Regions from separate parts of the Pseudomonas sp. MC6 genome, predicted to be linked through region 2. Evidence: riboswitches for the same ligand, from Rfam matches in the RefSeq annotation. Region 2 holds a riboswitch; each other region holds the start of a gene.

Region 1 (3,206 bases), 800 kb from region 2:
GATTTCGTCACGCTCGTTGACGGCTGTCCACAACGCGCCACTGCTGGGCTCCCAGGCCAGGCCGTTGGGGTTGCGGATGCCCGAGGCGAAGATGCGGTGATTGCCGGTCGCCCGATCGACTTCCCAGATCGCTGCGCGGCCTTCTTCCTTATCCAGACCATTTTCGCCGACGTTGCTGTTCGAGCCGACCGTGACGTACAGCTTGCTGCCGTCTTTGCTGGCGATGACGTTTTTGGTCCAGTGATGATTCAGCGTGCCGCCGGGCAAATCGACAACCTTGATTGGTTGCGACTTGATTTCGGTCGCGCCGGGTTCGTAGTTGAAGCGCAGCAAGCGATCGGTGTCAGCGACGTAAAGATCGTTGCCGACCAGCGTCATACCGAACGGCGAGTTGAGGTTCTGCAGGAACACCGTGCGCGTCTCAGCCACGCCATCGTGATCGGCGTCACGCAGCAAGGTGATGCGGTTCGGACTCGGCACGCCCGCGCCAGCCTTGCCCATGACCTTTTTCATCACCCAGCCGCGAATGCCACTGCTGTCATCAGGCTTTGGCGGGGCGTTGGTTTCCGCCACCAGCACATCGCCATTGGGCAAGACATAGAGCCAGCGCGGATGATCGAGGCCTTCGGCGAACGCTGCCACCTGAGTGCCAGCCGCCGCAGTCGGTTTGCCGCCTGCGGGCCAGCCGATTGCCGGGGCGATGTTCACCGTCGGGATCAGGGTCTTGTTCGGTTCGGGGAGTTTCGGTGACGGGCCGGTGCCGTCGGAGACTTGCAGGCTGGAGGTTTCACCGCAGGCGGCGAGTCCTCCGGCGAAGGCGATGACAAAAACGAGCTGGGGCTTGCGCATTGCTGATCTTCCCTATGAATGCATTCCTAATCATAGAGGAGGGCGCAAGCCCGATGGTTCAACTGCTCAGCCGCGGGCTTCCTTGAACAGCACGGCGATGCCCGGGTGATAGTTGCCCGCTTCGCTGCGCAATTTGCGGTAGGCGTAGGGGAAATACCAGGCGACGGCACAGGTGTGTTCCTTTTGCAGATCGTCGACCATGTCCTGCAACTCTTCGGGGCTGGCGCTGTGCTGGGCTTTTTGCGGCGCGACAAACAGGCAGCCGAGCTTGAGGTCGCTGGCATAGCTGATGCGTTTGGCATCGTTGGTGATGTCCAGCAGAGCTTGGGTCAGATTCAGGTTGGTAACCTTTGGCCAGCGTTGCGTGGCCTGAATGAAAGCGCGGTCCTCAGCACCGGCGAGAAACAGATCGGCGCGGGCATTGCGCTCGCCTTCTTCGTTCTGTTTGCGCGTGGCAGTGTCGTTCAAAGTGACCAGCTCGGCCATCCACGCCGCCGCCGAGAGCAATCCGAGATTGGCTTTCTCGTCATGCCAGTAAGGCGTGTCGCTGTCGCCGCGCACGGCGTTGTAACGGTCGATACAGTCAAACCAGCGTTCAAGCACCGGGCGCAGGAATTCCAGGCGCGGGTTGCTGATGATCATGCCTTGCATCGTCATCATCCTTTATTGTTGTAGTGGGCGTTTCGGAAAAAGCATGGCTCTTTGATATCACTTGTATCAGTGTGGCACAAGATTGGCGTCAGAGAATTGATCGACGGCAGTTATTCGCTCGATGGCCGCCTCTTTAATTGACGCTCCACCCCCAACCCTCTAACCTTCGCGGCTTGTTTCAGGTGCTCTGTGACCTGCGTCGACAGAGTGAAACAGGGAAGCCGGTGAGGGTTGTCTTCGCACGAAGAACCACCACGATCCCGGCGCTGCCCCCGCAACGGTAAATGAGTGAACACTGCGTCGAATGCCACTGCTCAAAGCGGGAAGGCGCGCAGTCAGGCCAACGCCGCTCATGAGCCCGGAGACCGGCCTGATCCATCCAGCGGCATCACGGTGGGCGATGCCAGGCTTTTTGCCGTCTATTCTTGTGCCTGCCCGCCGTTATCCAGCCTCAACGGAGAGCTCCCCCATGACTGATTCCCCCGAGCGCGACGAACGCCATCTGGCGCGTATGCAACGCAAAAAAGCCGTGATCGACGAACGCATCGCCAACTCGCCTGACGAGTGTGGCCTGGTGCTGGTGCTGACCGGCAACGGCAAAGGCAAAAGCAGCTCGGCGTTCGGCATGCTCGCCCGCGCTATGGGCCACGGCATGCAGTGCGGTGTGGTGCAGTTCATCAAGGGCCGCAACAGCACCGGTGAAGAACTGTTTTTCCGCCGCTTCCCCGAGCAAGTTCGCTTCCATGTGATGGGCGAAGGCTTCACTTGGGAAACCCAGGATCGTCAGCGCGACATCGCCGCTGCCGAAGCCGCGTGGGCAGTCTCGCGCGAACTGCTGCGTGATCCGTCGATCGGTCTGGTGGTGCTCGATGAATTGAACATCGCCCTCAAACACGGCTACCTCGATCTCGATCAGGTACTCAGCGATCTGCAGGCGCGTCCGCCGATGCAGCACGTGATCGTCACCGGTCGCGCGGCCAAGCCGGAAATGATCGAAATGGGCGACACGGTCACCGAAATGGGCATGCTCAAACACGCCTTTCAGGCCGGCATCAAAGCGCAGAAAGGCGTCGAACTTTGAATCAACCACGTCACTGCCCGGCGGTGCTCATCGCCGCGCCGGCTTCCGGTCAGGGCAAGACCACCGTCACCGCCGCGCTCGCCCGTTTGCATCGCAATCAGGGGCGCAAAGTGCGCGTGTTCAAATGCGGCCCGGACTTTCTCGACCCGATGATCCTCGAACGCGCCAGCGGTGCGCCGGTGTATCAACTGGACATGTGGATGGTCGGTGAGCAGGAAAGTCGTCGCCTGTTGTGGGACGCCGCTGCCGAGGCGGATCTGATTCTGATCGAAGGCGTGATGGGCCTGTTTGACGGCACGCCGTCCAGCGCCGATCTGGCGCGGCACTTCGGTGTGCCGGTGCTTGGCGTGATTGATGGGACGGCGATGGCGCAGACTTTTGGTGCGTTGGCGCTGGGCCTGGCGAAGTATCAGCCGGATTTGCCATTTGCCGGCGTGCTGGCCAATCGTGTTGGCACTTTGCGCCATGCGCAATTGCTCGAAGGCAGCCTGACTGAAGGTTTGCGCTGGTACGGTGCGTTGTCGCGTGAGACTGGCATCGAATTGCCGAGTCGTCACCTCGGCCTCGTGCAGGCTAGCGAATTGAATGACCTCGATGTGCGTCTCGACGCCGCTGCCGATGCATT
Region 2 (3,206 bases):
CCATATATGAATCCGATACGATGTGTATATGGATCGTATATTAGCCAACCTCTATTAAAAATTGCAAATACGACCCTTGGAGGAGCTGCCGAAGGCTGCGATCTTTTGATCTTGCTCTCCAAAAACAAAGTCAAAAAATCGCAGCCTTCGGCAGCTCCTACAGGGATTTCGCTGAATTTTGGGCAAAAAAAAGCTGCCAAAAATGGCAGCAAAAACTTTAAGAACACGCGATGTATTGGCCTCAGCATAAACGCCGGATAATGACAGTGTCATGACAGCCACACATTCACTGAACCGCCCCTGCCCCGTCATCAGGATGTCATCAAGATCACGGCAGAATCCTCGCAAACCGTCTCGCGCCTCCCGACGGAAGCTCTGCAAGGATTCCCATGAAAGACGACGCCTCGCTGTTTGCCGCCATCGACCTGGGTTCGAATGCCTTTCGCCTGATGATCGGCCAGTCGGTGCGCAGTCGAAAGGGCTTGCAGATTCAGGAGGTGAAAACCCTGCGTGAGCCGGTGCGCCTCGCCGAAGGATTTGACGGTGGCGCGCTGGACGCGTTGGCACTGGATCGCGGCTGGCAGGCGTTGGCGCGGTTCGGCAAGAAGCTGCGCGGCTTCGAGGCCGGCCGAGTCCGTGCGGTGGCGACCAGCGCGGTGCGTGAGGCGGACAACTCGCAACTGTTTCTGGCCAGTGCCGAGCGGCATCTGGGGTTTCCCATCGACGTCATCTGCGGCCATGAAGAGGCGCGGCTGGTCTACGCCGGCGTGACCCATGCCTTGCCAAGCGCTGAAGACCTGCGCCTGGTGGTCGACATCGGCGGTGGCTCCACAGAGCTGATCCTCGGTCAGGGTGCGCAACCGTTGCTCACCGAAAGCATCGCCATCGGCAGCGGCACCTTGAGCACGCGCTTTTTTCGCGGCGGCGATGTGTCCGCCGGCGCGCTGCAGGAAGCCGAACGCTTCGCCATCCTGCAGTTTGAAAAAGTTGCCCGGCGTTACCGTGCTCAGGGTTGGCAGCAAACCATCGGCTCTTCCGGCACTGCGCGCATGCTCGCCAAAGTGCTCAAGGCCAACCACCTGAATGACTTCGGCCAGGACGGCATCACCTACGGCGGGCTACTACGCCTGTCGCTGCTGCTGTTGAAAGTGAACAACGTCCAGCAACTGAAACTGACCGGTCTGCAAGCGCACCGCCAGAGCATTCTGCCCGGTGGTCTGGTGCTGATGCTGGCGGCGTTCAAAGTGTTCGGCATCGCGCAGATGGTGCCCTCCGAACCGGGTCTGCGTTTGGGCGTATTGCACGGTTTGATGAGCCAGCACTAATCCGCGCCACGACAGATTCGTCTCCCCTTCAGCGGCTCGATCGACTAACATGCCGCCGCTGGTTCCCGAACGGGACTAACAGGGAATCCGAGGTGCTTGCACAGCATTGATCGGAACTGCCCCCGCAACTGTAGGTGCCGAGCCTGCTCCACGACTGCCACTGGGTGAACCCCGGGAAGGCCGGAGCCAGGCGATGACGCATCAGTCAGGAGACCTGCCGGCACAGTGACTACTAACCGGCGGGGTGTCCGGGAAGGACATCGTGCCGTGCGCGTCTTTGTTTGCTGCCCGGCCTTGCGCGGTTGCCCTGACTGCGTTCGAAGATGTGTTTCCGATCCGTACTCTCCCGCTCCCCGTACGGTTCCCTCGGAGACTGCCCCATGCTGCTGCCCCGCATCGCCACCCTCATTACCGGCCTGAGCCTTTACGCCATGGCGCAGGCGGCCCCGACGGCCTATCCACTGACGATCGACAACTGCGGCAGCACCCTGACCTTCCAGCACGCACCGATGCGCACCGTGACCATCGGCCAGGCCGGCACGGAAATGCTCTACGCCATGGGCCTGAGCGATAAAGTCGTCGGCACCTCACTGTGGTTCAACAATGTGCTGGCCAAGTACAAAGCGCAGGACGACAAGATCCAGCGCCTGGCCGACAACGAGCCGAGTTTCGAATCGGTGATCGGCAAGCGCCCGGAACTGGTTGCCGTTGAACTGGAGTGGATGGTCGGCCCACAAGGTGCGGTGGGCACCCGCGAGCAGTTTCATGAACTTAAGATTCCGACCTACCTGCTGCCCTCCGATTGTGAGGCCAAGGACAACCTCGTCGGCGCCGATGGCACGCGACTGGCGCCGTTTCGCATCGAGACGATTTACAAAAGCGTGAGCCAACTGGCGCAGATCTTCGATGTTCAGGAGCATGGCCAGCAACTTAACGACGAGCTCAAGGCCAGCCTCGCCAAATCGATTGCCACCGCCCAAGGCAAACAGCTGAAGGACGCCAGCGCGCTGGTCTGGTTTTCCAGTGCACAAATGGACATCGAGCCGTTCGTGGCCGGGCACAAAGGCGTTCCCGATTTCATGCTCAGCACCCTCGGCGTGCGTAACGTGGTGGCGTCCGATGAAGAGTGGCCAACGGTCGGCTGGGAAACCATCGCCAAAGCCAATCCGACCTTCCTCGTCATCGCGCGCATGGACCGTCGGCGCTTCCCCGCTGACGACTATGAAAAGAAACTCGCCTTCCTGCGCAGCGACCCGGTGACACGCAACATGGACGCGGTGAAACACAACCGCATCATCATTCTCGACGCCATGGCCATGCAGGCGAGCCTGCGCATGTTCGACGGCATCGAGCAACTGGCCACGGCCATCAACGGCTATGACCTGTCGCAATGAGTGCCAGCCTGATCCGCACGTTACTGGCCCTGGCGACGCTGTTGATTGCAGTGGTTGCTGGCGTGGCCATTGGTGAGACGTCGATTGAACCTAGCGTGGTGATGCAAGTACTGGCGAACAAATTGTGCGGCGCCGGGTACGCGCTGGATCCTATCGATGAAGGCATCGTCTGGAACTACCGCCTGACCCGCGCACTGGTCGCGGCCGCGTGCGGTGCCGGTCTGGCGACGTGCGGGGTGATTTTGCAGTCGCTGTTGCGCAACCCGTTGGCCGATCCGTATCTGCTGGGGATTTCTGCCGGCGCCTCGACCGGAGCGGTGATGGTGGCGCTGCTCGGTGTTGGCGCAGGGATGATCTCGCTGTCAGTCGGTGCCTTCGCCGGCGCGGTCACGGCGTTCGTGTTGGTGATTCTGCTGGCGCGGGTCAGCGGTTCGGCCAGCGGCACCGGGCAGATCATTCTTGCCGGGATCGCCGGCTCGCAGCTGTT
Region 3 (3,206 bases), 280 kb from region 2:
GGACGTTGTCGAGGTAGCGATAAGCGTCGGCGTCGACCACTGAATAGTTGCCGTATTCGACTTGCTTCGAGCTTTTGATGTCGCGAATGTAGCGCATCGCAGCGCCGGCACCCCACAGGCGGTTTTCCGATTCATAACCCACCCGCGAGCGGGCGAAAAAGCTTGGAATGTCGTTGATCGTCACACCGGTGCGCGACTCGGTGAGGTTGCGCGTCATGTCCGCTTGCAGGCTCCACTGATCGTTGAGCGCCAGTTTGGCGTCGGCCTCGAAACCGCGCATCTGGATCGTGCCTTCACCGTTGACCCACTGAATGCCGTCGAGGGTGATCAAGTCGTCGATCTTGCGTTTGAACAGGGTCACGCTGGCGCTGAATTCGCGATCGAGCAAGAAGCCTTTGTAGTCGACACCGAGTTCAACGTTGCGGCTTTTTTCCGGTTTGAGATTACGGTTGCCGATCTCGTCGCCCGGTTCGTTGACGAACAGTTGCTCGGCGTTCGGCAGTTTGTAAGCGCTGCCGTACTGACCGCGCACCGACCAGTTGTCATTCAGATCGTACAGCGAAGTGAGCATGCCGACCGTGGCACTGTCGCCGCCGCTCATGGCTTCATGACGCACGCCGATGCTCGGGTGCCAGTCGGGCAGGGCGTCGATCTGCGGGCGCAATTGCGTGTAGAACGCATGGGCTTCAGCCTTGTCGTTGTCGATGATCAGCACATCGTCCTGGCCCTTGAACCACTGGTTGTCGGTGCCGAACACCAGCACATGGCCGCCGGGCAGTTCAGCCTTGCCTTCGGCCTGCACACCCCAATCGGTGAAGCCCCAATAGTCGTTGTGGTTAATGACTTTGGTGCCACCGCCGACGACGTTGTTGACCCGCGTGTAGCGCGTGTCCCAGTCGTTGATATGCCCTTTGACAAAGTAGCTCAGGCGCTCATTGATGGTCTGCTCGAAGGTCGCCGTGGCGATCTGTTGCACGCGGTCGTTGGTGGTGTTGTGGTTGTCGACCGGGCGGGCGAAGTCGAGGTTGGCGTCGGCGTATTGGTAGAACAGTTCCAGCCGCGCATCCTCGCCGAACGACTGAATGGCCTTGCCGCCAAACGTGGTGACTTCGTAGGCGCGGCGCTTCTCGCTGATGTTTTTCATGTCGCGGTTGCGATAGGGCTGGTAACCGTCGGAAACGTTGTGGCTGACATACGCCAGCAGACCGAGATCGCCGAAACCGTTCGTGAAGATGTTCTCGACGCGCGCGTCTTCGGTGGTGCCGCCGAAACTGTCGGCGCCCAGATTCACTTCGCCAGAGGTTTTGCGCGATTGCGGGCTGCGGGTGACGATGTTGATCACGCCGGAAACGGCCTGAGTGCCGAACAACAGACTCTGGCCACCCTTGAGCACTTCGATGCGCTCGATAGCGTTGGCCGGCAGGGTGTCCAGATAGAGGCCGCCGTACAGGCGATTGTTCAATCGAACGCCGTCGAGCAGGATCAGCGTGTCGTCGTTGCGCCCGCCGAGCAGCGAATAGGTGCCGTAGTCGAACGGGCCGTTTTTCGGCGCTACGTACAAGCCGGGAATGAACATCTGCATGACGCGGCTGACATCGGCGCTGGGGCCGGCGCGTTCGATCTGCTCGCGGCTGACGATCTCGACCTTGCTGCCGAACTTCGCCATCTCGGCGACAGTGGTGGACTCCACCGACGGTGCAGAAACGATTTGCTGATTGAGTTCCAGCGGCGCGTCGTCGGCCAGCAGCAGTGGGCTGAACAGGCAGCCGCACAAAAGGGTTGGAGCAGAAGTGTTGAAAGGTCGAATCATTGTCTTCTCGAAAAGGATCTTCGCAGAAGAGCATGCAAGAGAAGGCATCGCGCACAGCCAATACCGGCCCATGCCCGCCCACCGCAGGATTTTGCCAAACGAAATTCCAGGCCGGTCTCCGGGCTCGCGCGTATCGAGGCTTTCACCTTCCCATGGCCGTCTGGCCACAGTGGTGTATCGAAAGCATCACGCGCATACCGTTGCGGGGGCAGCACCGGACTGGTTCGAAAAGAACGTACCGGTTTCCCGTTTCACCCCATGCACGGCGGCATGGGACACCTGAAACTGGCCGGCATCTGAACATTCGACAGACCGTTCGTCAACTTGCCGATGAGTGCTCCTCAATCTGGATCTGCCAGTACCACCTATGGACGCCTGAGCGATCGCTTTGATCTGAATGGCTTGCCGACGTTCGGCCCTATATCCTGCACGCCTGTGTGATGGAATGACTTAGGGAAGAATTGCATGCCGTTCAGGGTGATGGTGGTCGGTGGTTACGGAAATTTCGGCAGCATCGTGTGCCGGCATCTGGCGTTGATGCCGCAGATCGGCCTGGTACTCTCCGGCCGTGATCCGCAAAAATTGCAGCGCAAAGTCGATGAACTGAATGGTCAATCGGGCAATGTCTGCGAAGGCTGGTGCGGCGATGCCATGGGCGCCGATTTCAAAGACGCATTGCGGGCGCTGAACATTCAGTTGGTCGTCCACACCGGCGGGCCGTTTCAGGGGCAATCCTATGCCGTCGCCGAGAGCTGCATCGACGCGGGCGTGAACTACTGCGATCTGGCCGACTGCCGAACTTTCGTCAATGGCATCGACGTGCTCGATGCGCGGGCGAAACTGGCCGGCGTGGCGATTCTCAGCGGTTGCAGTTCGGTCCCAACGCTGTCGTCGGCAATCATCGATGAACAGCGCCAGCGCTTTTCCCGCATCGACTCGATCGAACACGGCATTTCCTCATCGGCGAAAATGCCGGGGCTGTCGACCATCGAAGGCGTACTCGCCTATGCCGGCAAGCCGATCAAACAGCTGAAGAACGGCAAGGTGCATGAAGTGTCCGGCTGGCTGGACCTGACCTTGCGCAAAATGCCGCAGATGGGCACCCGGCTGCTGGCCAACGTCGATGTCCCGGACATGGACATCTTCGCCAGCCGTTATGGCGCGCAGACCCTGAAGTTCAAGGCCGGCGCCGGGCTGAAACTCGGCGGCATCGCCAACGGCTTGCTGGCGCAGGCTCTCAAGGTGGGGCTGGTGCGCGACCATGCGCTGTGGGCCGGCAGACTGCATCGACTGGGCCTGCGCTTCGAGCGTTTCGGCGATGGCAAAAGCGCGATGTACATCGACGTTCGGGGCCTTGGGTTTGACGGCAAACCGCTGTCGATGACCGCGCAACTCA
Region 4 (3,206 bases), 1.1 Mb from region 2:
AACACATCGATGAACGCGGTGTTCGCCGCTTGCAAATGCGAGCGGTAAAACAGCACCGCCGCCACCGGGTTTTCCGGCAGCCATTCGGCTTGCCAGTCACTCAGTGCGGCGCTGGTTTTATTCGGGTGGTAAATCGCCGTGCGCGGCAGGGTCTGCGGTTCTTCCCAGGCGTAATCGCGGGAGAGCCAACGGCTGGCCAGACAGCGGAAGAAATCCAGCGCATTGCCCATGCCGCCCTGACGCAGGAATTGCCAGAGCCGGTCGCGTTCCTCGGCGTTGACGGTGCTCAAGTCGCTGAGTTCCGGATCGGGACGGTCATCGCCCGGTACCAGAATCAACTGCACACCACGCTCGGACAGCTCGACCAGCCGCTCGACACCATAGCGCCAATAGGCAATGCCGCCATGCAGCGAAATCAGAATCACCTTGGCGTGGCGCAGCACTTCATCGACGTACAGATCGACCGAGGCGTGATTCTGCACCTGCATCGGATTGGCCAGACGCAGGCTCGGATAATCTTCCGGCAACTGCTGCGCGGCTTCGGCGAGCAGCGCCAGGCTGGAGTCGCCGCTGCACAGGATCACCAGCTCGGCGGGGGTTTGTCCAAGGTCGGCAATGTTGTCATCCGAGACGAATCCGCCGGGCTGAGTCCTGAGCAGGTGCATGGTTTAAACGCTGAGCGCAGCGCGCAGTTGCGCTTCGAGTTGGGCGGCGTCGAGTTCCTGACCGATCAACACCAGACGCGTGACGCGCGCTTCATCGGCGCCCCACTGACGGTCGAAGTGCTTGTCGAAACGCGTGCCGACGCCTTGAATCAGCAAGCGCATTGGCTTGTTCGGGATGGCGGCGAAACCTTTGACACGGAGGATGCCGTGCTTGACCACCAGTTGCGTCAGGGCGTCGAGCAGCAGGCTTTCATCGGCTTGCGGCAGTTCGATGGAGATCGAATCGAAGGCGTCGTGATCGTGGTCATCGTGGTCGTCATCGCCTTCACCGTGGTGATGATCATGGTGGCTGTGGCGACTGTCGATGTGTTCTTCGGAACCGGCGCCAAGGCCGATCAGCACGTCCAGCGGCAGACGGCCGTTGCTGGCTTCGATGATTTTCACCGCCGGTGGCAGCTCTTCGGCGACTTCAGCGCGCACGCGAGCGAGATCTTCCGGACTGGTCTGGTCGGCCTTGTTGAGAATGACGAGGTCGGCGCTGGCCAGTTGGTCAGCGAACAGTTCGTGCAGCGGCGATTCGTGATCGAGATTCGGATCGAGTTTGCGCTGGGCGTCGACCTGATCCGGGAACGCGGCGAAGGTGCCAGCGGCTACGGCCGGGCTGTCGACCACGGTGATCACCGCGTCAACGGTGCAGGCGCTGCGGATTTCCGGCCACTGGAACGCTTGCACCAGTGGTTTTGGCAGGGCCAGGCCCGAGGTTTCGATGAGGATGTGGTCGAGGTCGCCGCGACGCGCGACCAGTTCGCGCATCACCGGGAAGAATTCTTCCTGAACGGTGCAGCACAGGCAGCCGTTGGCCAGTTCGTAAACGCGGCCGGTGGCTTCTTCTTCGGTGCAGCCGATGGTGCATTGCTTGAGGATTTCACCGTCGATGCCCAACTCGCCAAACTCATTGACGATCACCGCGATACGACGGCCCTGCGCGTTGTCGAGCATGTGCCGCAGCAATGTGGTCTTGCCCGAGCCGAGGAAGCCGGTGACGATGGTGACGGGAAGTTTGGCCAGTGTTTTCATCGGTATGCCCTTTGGCAAGCGGCGGGCATACGGGACGAGAACCGGCAACGCACGTGCGCGCCCGGAGAGTTCGCCACCGGATCACCCCGCCCGGTTGAATTGAGAATCTGTGACGAGGCAGGTCTCCTGGCTGACGGCGTTCAGGCGCTGGGCCTGGCGTTGGCTGCGCCTTCCCGCGGGCTCATCGATTGAGCTGGCAGTGGCGTGGCAGCGAACATCACCGTTCACAGTTGCGGGGGCAGCCGCGGCATTGACCGCGTTCCCTTCTTAGCTTCGGCAACGGCCGAAGAACCTCGAATGCGCAAGGCTACGCATGGCTTGCTTATGGGTCAATGTTTGGATTGGGGGCATATCCGTTGCTGCGGTTTTGGCTGCTGGCGGTTTCGCTCTTACAGCGAGTCCCTTTTTCAAACGCCAAAAAGGAACCAAAAGGCTTTGCCCCGGCGTACGGCACTTCGCTGAGGCTCAGTGTTCCCTCGCTACGGTGTCCATCCGGGGGCATCGCCTACGGTTTGCTTCGCTGCACCTCCTCTCGATGTGTTCGACTTCGTCGAACGGCGCTGCGCGCCTAACCCCGGATGAACACCTTCGCTCGGCCTTCCGAAGGGGTAAAAGATCAAAAACCAAAGCCAAAGCAAGATCACAAGCCAAATCAAAAGCCCCTCACCCTAGCCCTCTCCCAAAGGGAGAGGGGACTGATCGTGGTGTTTGGGAGAGATGCGCCGACTTGAAATACCGAGTCGAACTCAGATTCTGAAACAGATCAAAAGCCCCTCACCCTAGCCCTCTCCCGGAGGGAGAGGGGACTGATTGCGTGGAATGGAAGAGGTACACCGACGTGGAATACCGAGTGGAACGCACATTTTGAAGCACCTACCAATCGGCTCCCTCTCCCTCGGGAGAGGGCTGGGGTGAGGGGCAGCAACAACGCAAATCAAAAGCCGAACGCGCCCCGCTCCTCACCACTCAATAGGCCGAGTGTCAGCTCGCCTGCTCTTGATCTTGATCCACGGGCGACATCGGAAGGCTGAGTGGAGGGATTGATCCGGGCGTGGGAGCGCAGCGACCGTTTGGCGCAGCCAAACACAGCGAGAGGAGGTGCAGCGAAGCAAACCGTAGGCGCTGCGCCCGGATCGATCCCGGAGCGAAGGAACCCCGAGCCCCAGCGAGCGGGCCGAACGTCAGGGCAAGCCTTTTTGGTTACTTTTTCGGCGTCTGGAAAAAGTGACCCGCCGTAAGGGCGGAACCCTAATCAGCAACACCCGCAGCAACGGATATACACCCAAAAATTGACCAAAACCCCACCCCCATGCTCTCCTACACAACTTGTTACGGGTGCCCTTCACAGGGTGAAACGGGAAACCGGTGAATCATGTGCTTTACTCAAGCCCATGTCAGTCCGGTGCTGCCCCCGCAACGGTAAGCGAGCGAAGCGTCAAAACCACTGTGCCCGTGCGGCATGGG

The links. Region 2 has a riboswitch for cobalamin ahead of ACOYXE_RS10505 (ABC transporter substrate-binding protein). Riboswitches for the same ligand answer to the same signal wherever they lie in the genome.
Region 1: another riboswitch for cobalamin. It lies ahead of cobO (cob(I)yrinic acid a,c-diamide adenosyltransferase); the one in region 2 lies ahead of ACOYXE_RS10505 (ABC transporter substrate-binding protein).
Region 3: another riboswitch for cobalamin. It lies ahead of ACOYXE_RS09410 (TonB-dependent receptor plug domain-containing protein); the one in region 2 lies ahead of ACOYXE_RS10505 (ABC transporter substrate-binding protein).
Region 4: another riboswitch for cobalamin. It lies ahead of cobW (cobalamin biosynthesis protein CobW); the one in region 2 lies ahead of ACOYXE_RS10505 (ABC transporter substrate-binding protein).

What each region holds. Positions count from the first base shown of each region.
Region 1 covers NZ_CP186504.1:3,170,269-3,173,474, reverse strand. The annotation lists gene ACOYXE_RS14130 (PQQ-dependent sugar dehydrogenase) at 1-849, opposite strand, end outside; gene ACOYXE_RS14125 (hypothetical protein) at 916-1,500, opposite strand; cobalamin riboswitch at 1,664-1,888, shown strand; gene cobO (cob(I)yrinic acid a,c-diamide adenosyltransferase) at 1,970-2,581, shown strand; gene ACOYXE_RS14115 (cobyrinate a,c-diamide synthase) at 2,578-3,206, shown strand, end outside.
Region 2 covers NZ_CP186504.1:2,373,120-2,376,325, forward strand. The annotation lists gene ACOYXE_RS10495 (ParD-like family protein) at 1-4, opposite strand, end outside; gene ACOYXE_RS10500 (Ppx/GppA phosphatase family protein) at 390-1,325, shown strand; cobalamin riboswitch at 1,368-1,561, shown strand; gene ACOYXE_RS10505 (ABC transporter substrate-binding protein) at 1,706-2,719, shown strand; gene ACOYXE_RS10510 (FecCD family ABC transporter permease) at 2,728-3,206, shown strand, end outside.
Region 3 covers NZ_CP186504.1:2,095,180-2,098,385, reverse strand. The annotation lists gene ACOYXE_RS09410 (TonB-dependent receptor plug domain-containing protein) at 1-1,810, opposite strand, end outside; cobalamin riboswitch at 1,903-2,108, opposite strand; gene ACOYXE_RS09405 (saccharopine dehydrogenase family protein) at 2,276-3,206, shown strand, end outside.
Region 4 covers NZ_CP186504.1:1,290,087-1,293,292, reverse strand. The annotation lists gene cobN (cobaltochelatase subunit CobN) at 1-665, opposite strand, end outside; gene cobW (cobalamin biosynthesis protein CobW) at 669-1,742, opposite strand; cobalamin riboswitch at 1,842-2,053, opposite strand; cobalamin riboswitch at 3,059-3,206, shown strand, end outside.